Regions from separate parts of the Marinococcus sp. LNHM5E3-2.1 genome, predicted to be linked through region 1. Evidence: riboswitches for the same ligand, from Rfam matches in the RefSeq annotation. Region 1 holds a riboswitch; the other holds the start of a gene.
What was found. Region 1 has a riboswitch for thiamine pyrophosphate ahead of ACTRXH_RS11185 (thiamine phosphate synthase). Riboswitches for the same ligand answer to the same signal wherever they lie in the genome.

Region 1 (4,467 bases):
GATCTGACCTGGCTCGAGGCGATGCTTCTCGGAGCTACAGTCGGTTCGACAGACGCCGCTGCCGTCTTTGCCGCTTTGAAGGGACGGAGCATTGATAAAAAAATGGGGTCCACCCTCGAAGCGGAATCGGGGAGTAACGACCCAATGGCGGTGTTTTTAACGCTCTTCTTTATTGAATTAATATTGGCAGATTCGCCAAACGTCTGGCTGCTATCCGGTGCATTTTTCTGGCAGATGGGCGCCGGTCTTGCGATGGGCGGGTTGTTCGGATGGGCAGCCTCATGGACCATTAACCGTATTAACCTGGATTCTAGTGGACTCTATCCTCTGTTTGCGATCGCTTTCGCGCTGTTAACCTACAGTGTGACCTCAAGCATGAGCGCAAGCGGGTTTTTGGCAGTATATGTAGCAGCGCTTTTAATAGGTAACTCCGATTTGATTTACCGCCAGCCGATTTACCGGTTCAACGAGGGCATGGCGTGGATGTCCCAAATAAGCATGTTTATCATCCTGGGATTGCTTGCTTTCCCGAGAGACATTTTGACCTGGTCAAACATCACCATGGGGCTCGCTTTGTCGGCAGTTTTAATGTTTGTGGCACGGCCCCTTGCCACGTTTTTGTCAACTTCCTTTTTCGGCTATAAACCAAAGCAGAATATATTTTTATCCTGGGCAGGTCTGCGCGGGGCGGTGCCGATTATTTTGGCTACATACCCGATTGTTGCTGGTGTGGAGTCGGGCAGCCAGATTTTTAATGTCGTCTTCTTTATTGTGCTGACGTCTGCACTGATCCAGGGGGCGACCATCGCTCCATTAGCGAAATGGCTTCACCTATCCGGTCCGCTCCGCGAAGCGCCAACTCATTCCCTGGAGCTCGTATCACTCGGAAAAGCGAACGCAGAAATTATGGAATTTCAAACGAATGAAGCGACGCCGATTGTCGGGCAGACGCTCCAAAGCATTGAATTTCCCGCATCTGCGCTGATCAGCGCGATTGTCCGGGACGATGAACTGGTCACTCCGGTTGGTGAGACAATAATCCAGGCCGGTGATTATTTGTATATTCTTGTATCACGTAAAGAAAAACGTATTTTAAAGCAGATGCTGCGGCACGATTACTGAGAAAAAGCGGCCAGCGTTAAGAGGCATTAAATTTGAGGAAAGAAGGAAGGGCTCCGCATGGGTGTGCTGATCAATGTATTGATCCCAATCATTTTAATATTTACGATTGGCTATTTGCTGCAGAAAAGACAGGCAGTGGATATTCGGCCGGTGTCGGCTGTCGCTCTTTATGTATTGACGCCTGCGCTTGTTTTCCGGACATTCTATGAAAGAGAGCTGAACAGCGATATGCTGTCGATGGCTCTGTTTTCCCTGGTATTTTTAGCGGTTATGACCGGGCTGATCAAATTAGTGTCCTACGTGCGTAAATGGCCGAAAGCTAACGAAACCGGCATGATGCTCTCTACCGTGTTTATGAATGCGGGCAATTACGGTGCTCCGTTAATTGCTTTTGCGTTTGGTGATACAGCCTTTGCCTACTCTATCGTTTTTATGGTCATTCAGACGATGCTGATGAATACTGTAGGCGTCTATATCGCAAACAGTGCCAATATGGATGCGGCTGACGCGTTCCGGACGGTACTGCGGATGCCGGTATTTTATGCACTGCTCGCCGGTATTGTCTTCCAGCTGACCGGGATACCGGTCGGAGCGACCTATTATGAAGCCCTCGATATGCTCGCGAGCGCTGCAATACCGGTGGTTATGATTATCCTGGGGATGCAGCTTGCACGCATATCCGTCAAAAGCATGGATTGGAAGCTTGTTAGTGCAGGTACGTTTTTACGGCTTGTATTCGCGCCGGCTCTCGCTTACGTAATTGCCCTGCTGCTGCAGACCAGCGACACGTTAACGACCGTGCTGGTTGTTTCAACAGCGATGCCGAGTGCAGCAACCATGGCAATGATTTCTGTACAATTTGATTCCAACCCCCAGCTTGTTTCGAGTATTACACTGGTGACGACTATTTTAAGCGTTCCTTCCCTGTGGGTGGTGCTGTCGATTTTCCAGGCATAAAATTCCGCATCGAATTGACGGAAGAAGAGTACCGCGTTATGATATAAATAATACCAACCACTAGGGGTGCCTGTTGGCTGAGACAGCGTAAAGCTGATCCCTTTGAACCTGATCTGGATTATACCAGCGGAGGGAAGTGGGGAAGAGATGCCAATACGACTATCTCCCCCGCTTTCTAAATGAAAGCGGGGTTTTTTGTGGAAAATATTATATTTGCTGGGGGTGCCTGCTGAGGCTGAGACCGGAGAAACATCCGGAACCCTTTGAACCTGATCTGGAGAGCCAGCGGAGGGAAGCAGCCATGTTGAACCTTTTAACGGGCAGCCTCCTTCCTTCTGGAAGGAGGTTTTTTATGAATGACAAACCGAAGCCGAGCATACACGCGGTATCGCCGCCGGATATAACGGTGGCAGCGTGGTGGGGGAAAACGAGGGAGCTCACAGGAATCGTCGATTATGTGCATATACGGGCACCTGAATGGACAAAGCGTGAAAAGGAAAGGGCCGTCGAGCTGGCATTAAAAGAAGGAACTGCCCCCGCGCAGCTGATCATAAATGATGAACCGGAGCTTGCTGCTGCATACGGGCTGGCCGGTACCCACCTGCCGGAGCGTCGTACAATCTATCCGGCATCTGTAAGCTGGGGGCAGTCGATACACTCTGTAGAGGCAGCGAAAAGAAGTGAACAGGAGGGAGCATCATGGCTGTATTTTGGTCATGTATTTGCCTCAGGCAGTAAACCTGGGAGCCCCCCGCGCGGAGTTCGGGCGTTGAAAGCTGTGGCGGAAAGCGTCCGCCTCCCCGTGATTGCCATCGGAGGAATTGATGCTGACAAGGCAGTAGAAGGTATAAACTGCGGAGCGTCCGGGGTGGCAGCCATTGCATATTTTTATGATGCGGCAGAACCCGGAAAAGCAGCCGAAGAGCTCAGAATCCGGTTAAGGAGTGATGACAATGAAGGCTGATACAGAAGTTCTTATTGTGGGCGCAGGGGTACAGGGATGCTCGCTTGCATATCAGTTAAGCAAACGGGGGCGTCGTGTGATGGTCATCGAAAAAGAAACCATCGCTTCCGGAGCATCAAAAGCGGCTGCCGGTATGCTCGGAGCCCAGTCCGAATGGGAAGGGTCTGGCCTTTTTCAGGAATTCGCCCTGGAAAGCCGGGAGCTGTTTAAAGAACTGGTCCCTGAAGTGGAAGCGCTTAGCGGAATGGACGTTTCCTACGTGAACAACGGAATGCTGAAGCCTGTATGGGAGACAGCGGAAGAAGAAAGTTATCAACGCACCACGCGCGACTACGGCGCGGAGTGGCTTTCGCCATATGAAGCACTGCGCAGGGAACCGGCGCTTTCCGAAAATATCCGGGGCGCCTGGTCCATTCCAAAAGACGGCCAGCTTCGTGCCTATGAATGGACAATGGCTCTTGCCAAAGCAGCAAAGGCCTGCGGGACAATTGTACGGGAAAATACTTCAGTTGATCGTCTTTTGGAAGCTGATGGCCGCGTTTACGGTGCGAAAACAAGTGAAGGAGTTGTTGAAGCGGAAGAAGTTGTTTTTACCGGGGGAAGCGCCGGGGCGGAGCTGTTGGATGAGAAGGAGTTTACCCTCTATCCGGTGAAAGGGGAGTGTTTGTCCGTACGCATGCCCCGGGAGAATTTGAGACACACCCTCCACACTCCGCAGGTGTATATTGTTCCGAAAAAGGACGGGGAAATCTTTATAGGCGCTTCAGAAAAACCCGGCGACTCGAGTACAGGGGTCACTGTAGCTTCGATACAGGAGCTGATGAAAGCAGCTGTGCATTTAGTGCCGGGGCTGAAGCATGCGAATATTGACAGGCTTTGGAGCGGTGTCCGGCCGCAGACAGGGGACGGGCTGCCATATATGGGACAGACCGAACGGGGTTTGTGGGTAATGACCGGCCATTACAGAAACGGTATTTTGCTTTCAGCACTGAGCGGAAGCTGGATGGCTGACCGGATCGAGGGGGAAAGCGTTCGCGAGGACTGGAAGCACCTGTTTGCCGTAGACCCTCAAATACGAAAGGGAGGAATTATTCATGCAGATCACGCTTAATGGTCAATTACAGAATATTGAGAACAGCACCACGGTAGCCGATTTACTTGAAGAGCTTCAGATCGCCCACAAAAAAACAGTGGTGGAGCGCAACGGCACTATTGTAATTGAAGAATTTCACCAGCAGGAAGGTTTAATGGACGGGGATAGAATCGAAATTATTCATTTTGTAGGAGGCGGATGAACAAATGCTTAGTATCGGCAATATGATGTTTGAATCGAATTTATTTCTCGGCACCGGGAAATATAAAGACGCCCGGACCCAGCTGCAGGCTGTAGAAGCATCGGAAACAGAGGTACTGACCTTCGCCGT
Region 2 (4,467 bases), on a different contig from region 1:
GAATTGAATATACGTGCCGGGCTTCCATCCGCAGACACCTGGCCATCGTGGTTCAATACGATCACCCGGTCTACCCACTCCATTACTTCATTTAATTGATGCTCAATCAAAACCAGTGTTTTATCACTATCTGCTGCAATGCGGCCAAGAAGCGAAGCCACTGCTTGCCGGCTTACCGGATCGAGCTGGGAGAGCGGTTCATCCAGAATCCATATCCGCGGATTCACAGCAGCTAAACAGGAAACAGCTATTTTTTGCTTCATCCCGCCGGACAGTGTGTCGATACGGGCATCAATGCAGTGAAGCATATCTGTAAATTGTAAGGCTTCGTGTATGCGGGCCTCGATATCACCTGCAGGCACCCGCAGATTTTCAAGCGTGAATACAAGCTCTTCCCGCACGGTCGGCATGCAGAACTGGGTATCCGGATCCTGGAACAAAAGCGCCGCCTGCCTGGCGGCCTCCGTAATACTTTTCACCGCCGGATTTTCCCCAAACACGCTCAGACCGCCCGAAACCTGCGCCTCCACAGAACGCGGAAGAATTCCCTGGATAGCGAGAGCAAGCGTACTTTTGCCTGAACCGCTCGGACCGAGCAGCAGCACGTTTTCCCCAGTACATATTTCTGCTGAAAAACCTTCTATCGAAGGCTTAGCAAAAGGGTACGCAATGGTCAATTTGTCTGCGTAAATCATACAGCATCCCTCTGCTGGCCGAGACGGTATTGACGGCCAAGGGCAAAGCGGTCAAGCACTCCAGTCTTTACCAGCGCATCCGCAAAGCTTTTCCCTGCCCATCCGGCTAAAAGAGCGCCGCTTATAAGCATTGTTACCAGCATAAATACAACAACAGAACCTGCGTACTGGCTGAATCCATAAAGGGCATACTGGGTTAAAAATGCAGCAAACGTTCCGGCCGACCCGGCAAGCATTAATACTGGCAGACGGAACACCCGGTAGAAAAACAGAGCGAAAATCAATTCTGCAGCGAGCCCCTGGGTGAAGCCGAGCACGAGCACTGCTCCTGCACTGACAGACCCCGCCATAACTTCAGTGCCAGCCGCAATAAGCTCTGCAAGCAGCGCCGCTCCCGGTTTTTGAACGATATAGGCACAAATCACAGGCGCAAGGATCCAGAAGCCCGCCATCAGGCCTCCTCCAACTGGGCCGAAGATGCCGGTAACCATTTGTCCCAGCAGCACCCAAAGAAGATAAAGGACGCCGAGAACTGCTGAAATAAACGAGATGACGACAATATCCCGGAGGTTTAAGCGTTTGTTTATCATTAGACTTTTTCCCCGTCTGTTAACGTTCTGGCAAAGGGCCAGTCTTTTGCATAATAAGCGTCCTCAAAAAACATATACTCAAGCTGGCACCCTTCCATAAACAACGTCCGCCAGCGCTGTTTTTCTTCTTCTGTGGCTGTTTCTGCCAGTTCATCAAGGCGGTCAATATATTTATACATTTCCCTTTCCTCACGGTCCCCGTAAAAACGAATCCAGTCATTGAACGGATGGGTTTCGTCCGGCTGCACTTCCTCCATCAGCCTTTCACCCACATACAAATACACCCACGGGCAGGCAAGCGTTACCGCAATTACATCACCAAGTGTTCCTTTTTCGGCATGGTGCAGCATGTGAAGCACGTAATGCTGAGATACCGGAGCAAGCGCATAGCCCTGCAATTCCTCATAGCCCACGCCCGCCTGCTCACACAAATTATGATGCGGGTGCGTTTCGCTGTTTAAAACAAAATCAATGGTATCTTTAAACATAACCATGTCTTCTCTTGACGTACACTTTGTTACCCCAATTGCTTTTGCCTTGATCATGGCGTTTAAGTATTCAAAATCCTGCTTCACGTAATGGATAAGAGATGCTTTTGGGAGCTCCCCTTTCCCGATACCCTGTACAAACGGATTTCTCCAGCAGGCTTCAAAAATGTGCTCTGTGTCCTGCCATAAAAGCTCTGAAAATTTCATTGTAACTTCCTCCTTTAAATTAGGAGGGAACCACTACGGGCAGTCAGGACCAATGGGGCAAAAAAAGCCACTCCATTGGTGGAGTGGCTTAGAATAAACGTCCTCTATGGCAAAGCTTGTGCTTTTGAAATAGACGTATTCTGCCGTCTCCACTTTCCTACGCTGGCCTTAACCAGATCAGGTTCAAAGGGATTAAGGTTAGTCCTTATCTCAGCCGCTTTCGGCACCCCTAGTGGATTCCCTATTAAGTTGTCTACACTTTATCATATTATGTCAGGAAGTCAAAGGTGATTTTTATAATCCGCCTTCTCCCTCTGAGCAAAAATCTGCATTCAAAAACCCTGCAGGCCTATGCCAGCAGGGTTTTTCTGCATATTACGCGCGGTTCGCCACAGCCCGCGTTTCCTGATAAAAACGTTCGAATTCGGCTACGACATTATCAAGAAAATCAATCGTGCCCTGATCTGTTAAATCTCCGTTTTCATTCATTTTTTCATGGACGGCTCCGATCAGTACTTCATTTCCAGGCAGTACTTTTGCACTCATACCGGGAGCGCTCAGAATCTGGCGAAGATGCATCTGCGCTTTCACTGTGCCCAGGCCTCCAAGAGAAGCTCCTACAAGCATGGTTGGTTTGCCGGCAAAGTCGTAATCGACCCGGGAGTTCCAGTCAAGAGCATTTTTAAGCACGCCGGAAATCGAACCGTTATATTCCGGAGTGGCGATAAGCACGGCGTCCGCTTCACGTACAGAACGCTTGTATTCCTGCACATAGTCCGGAGCGTTGCTTTCCTCATCCTGATCATAGTGCGGAAGATCGCGGATATCTAAAATATCAATATCCATGATGTCACTGTAACGATCCTGCATGTACTCCACTAACTTTCCGTTAAATGATTCCTGGCGAATACTTCCTACGATAGCTGCTACTTTCATTTGAACTTTCATCCTTTCGTGTTGAACTTCATTTATATATCATACACGCACGTTACTGGCTGTTTCAAGTTATCTGCTTACTTTTTGTAAGTGCCTGATGCAGAGCTGTGTTCTTTTTCTGCACACGCTCCTCCCAGTATTCCCTGTCCCAGTCCGCAAGCTGTTCCGGAGCGACCGCCTGCTCCATGTAACGGGAAAATGAATCCACTTCCTTTAACACAGACGGATCTCCTGTTTTCACGAGCATCGTCAGTGCTTCCATGCAGGCTCCCATTACCGAAATATCTTCGTAACCGTACAATCTCACCTGATAAAAGCTTTTATATAAATACTCCCTAAAGGGTTTTACAGGCATGAATAACCGCAGCTCATTCTGATTGTCAGCGAAGTATTGGTCATTTTTGTGTTCATGGCTGAGTTCGGAAAGCAGTGCCCCAATACGGTTGATGCAGTTCGCTGCTGTGTGTGGATCATTGATTGCAGGCGAAATGGCCCGCAGCGCTATTTCTACAATTTTCTGCATGGAGAATTCGATGTCCTGAACATTGCTTCTCTCTTCTCCTACTAATAAAAAACTTCTCAATATTTTCGGGGATAAACTATGCTTTGACCAATAGCGAAATAAAGGCTCTCCCTGATGAACGTAGTCTCCTACCTGGAACAGGCATTCGACCACGGCTCCCTGCTGCCTGGTCCATTCAATCAGTTCAGGCATTTTCACCATATTGGTATACCCCGACCGTTCGGCATAAACGATTGCTTCTTCGTCATTTCGAAAATCATCGCTCCATTCGCTGAAGCTGTGCACCCCCGAATAAGTGTAGGCATCCCGGATCACCCTGGAGGCATCAGATCTTATATGGCTGATCAAATGATTCACCTGCAGCCACTGGGTGGAGTGATAAATAAAGATAATAAAAAAAGCCAGACAGCCAAGCGCCACAAGAACTGTCAGCATTGGCATCAAAATTTGGCTACTGCCTTCGCTCGAAAAAAGCAGCATATTTACCAGAGTAAATAATACCCCAAACGTAAATACCCCAAGTGTATGCTGCGTCGTCGGGCTTTTCATGAAATCCTGCAGAGCCCTTGGGGTAAACTGTGTGGCATACGTGGTCAGAACGACCATAATCGAAGAAAAACTTATGGTTGTCAACGTCAGCAATGCCGTCACTAATGCACTGTATAAAGAAGTAGCAGTGTTATTTTCCACGATCAGCATAGAAGGCATATTATTGTAAACAGGCCGCAGCACCTGCTGATCCATGATAGAAGCGCCTATTACTATTATTAAGCTAAGAATACCGTAGCATCCTGGAATAAACCAAAACTTGTCCCTGAGTTGTACATACCATTTCTGTTTTTTCATGATTTACCTCCATCTCTGTCCTGCAATCCCGCCATTATAAAGGAAATCCTCAAACAATGCATTTCTTATACGAATGTTTTACAATAGTATTTGATACTGAATAAAAGGAGACAAATGATGGTAACGTTAAAGACAGAACGAGAGATTGAGCTTATGCATGAAGCAGGAAAAATTCTTGCCGC

Region 2: it holds a riboswitch for thiamine pyrophosphate, as region 1 does, so the genes downstream of both, tenA (thiaminase II) here and ACTRXH_RS11185 (thiamine phosphate synthase) in region 1, are expected to answer to the same signal.

The regions. Positions count from the first base shown of each region.
Region 1 is NZ_JBQLIB010000009.1:45,881-50,347, forward strand. Features, by position in the region: gene ACTRXH_RS11175 (potassium/proton antiporter) at 1-1,122, shown strand, start outside; gene ACTRXH_RS11180 (AEC family transporter) at 1,180-2,079, shown strand; TPP riboswitch at 2,132-2,231, shown strand; TPP riboswitch at 2,288-2,390, shown strand; gene ACTRXH_RS11185 (thiamine phosphate synthase) at 2,432-3,043, shown strand; gene thiO (glycine oxidase ThiO) at 3,033-4,154, shown strand; gene thiS (sulfur carrier protein ThiS) at 4,138-4,338, shown strand; gene ACTRXH_RS11200 (thiazole synthase) at 4,343-4,467, shown strand, end outside.
Region 2 is NZ_JBQLIB010000001.1:145,380-149,846, reverse strand. Features, by position in the region: gene ACTRXH_RS00790 (ABC transporter ATP-binding protein) at 1-695, opposite strand, end outside; gene ACTRXH_RS00785 (ECF transporter S component) at 692-1,285, opposite strand; gene tenA (thiaminase II) at 1,285-1,980, opposite strand; TPP riboswitch at 2,118-2,221, opposite strand; gene ACTRXH_RS00775 (NADPH-dependent FMN reductase) at 2,356-2,916, opposite strand; gene ACTRXH_RS00770 (DUF2254 domain-containing protein) at 2,981-4,285, opposite strand; gene map (type I methionyl aminopeptidase) at 4,403-4,467, shown strand, end outside.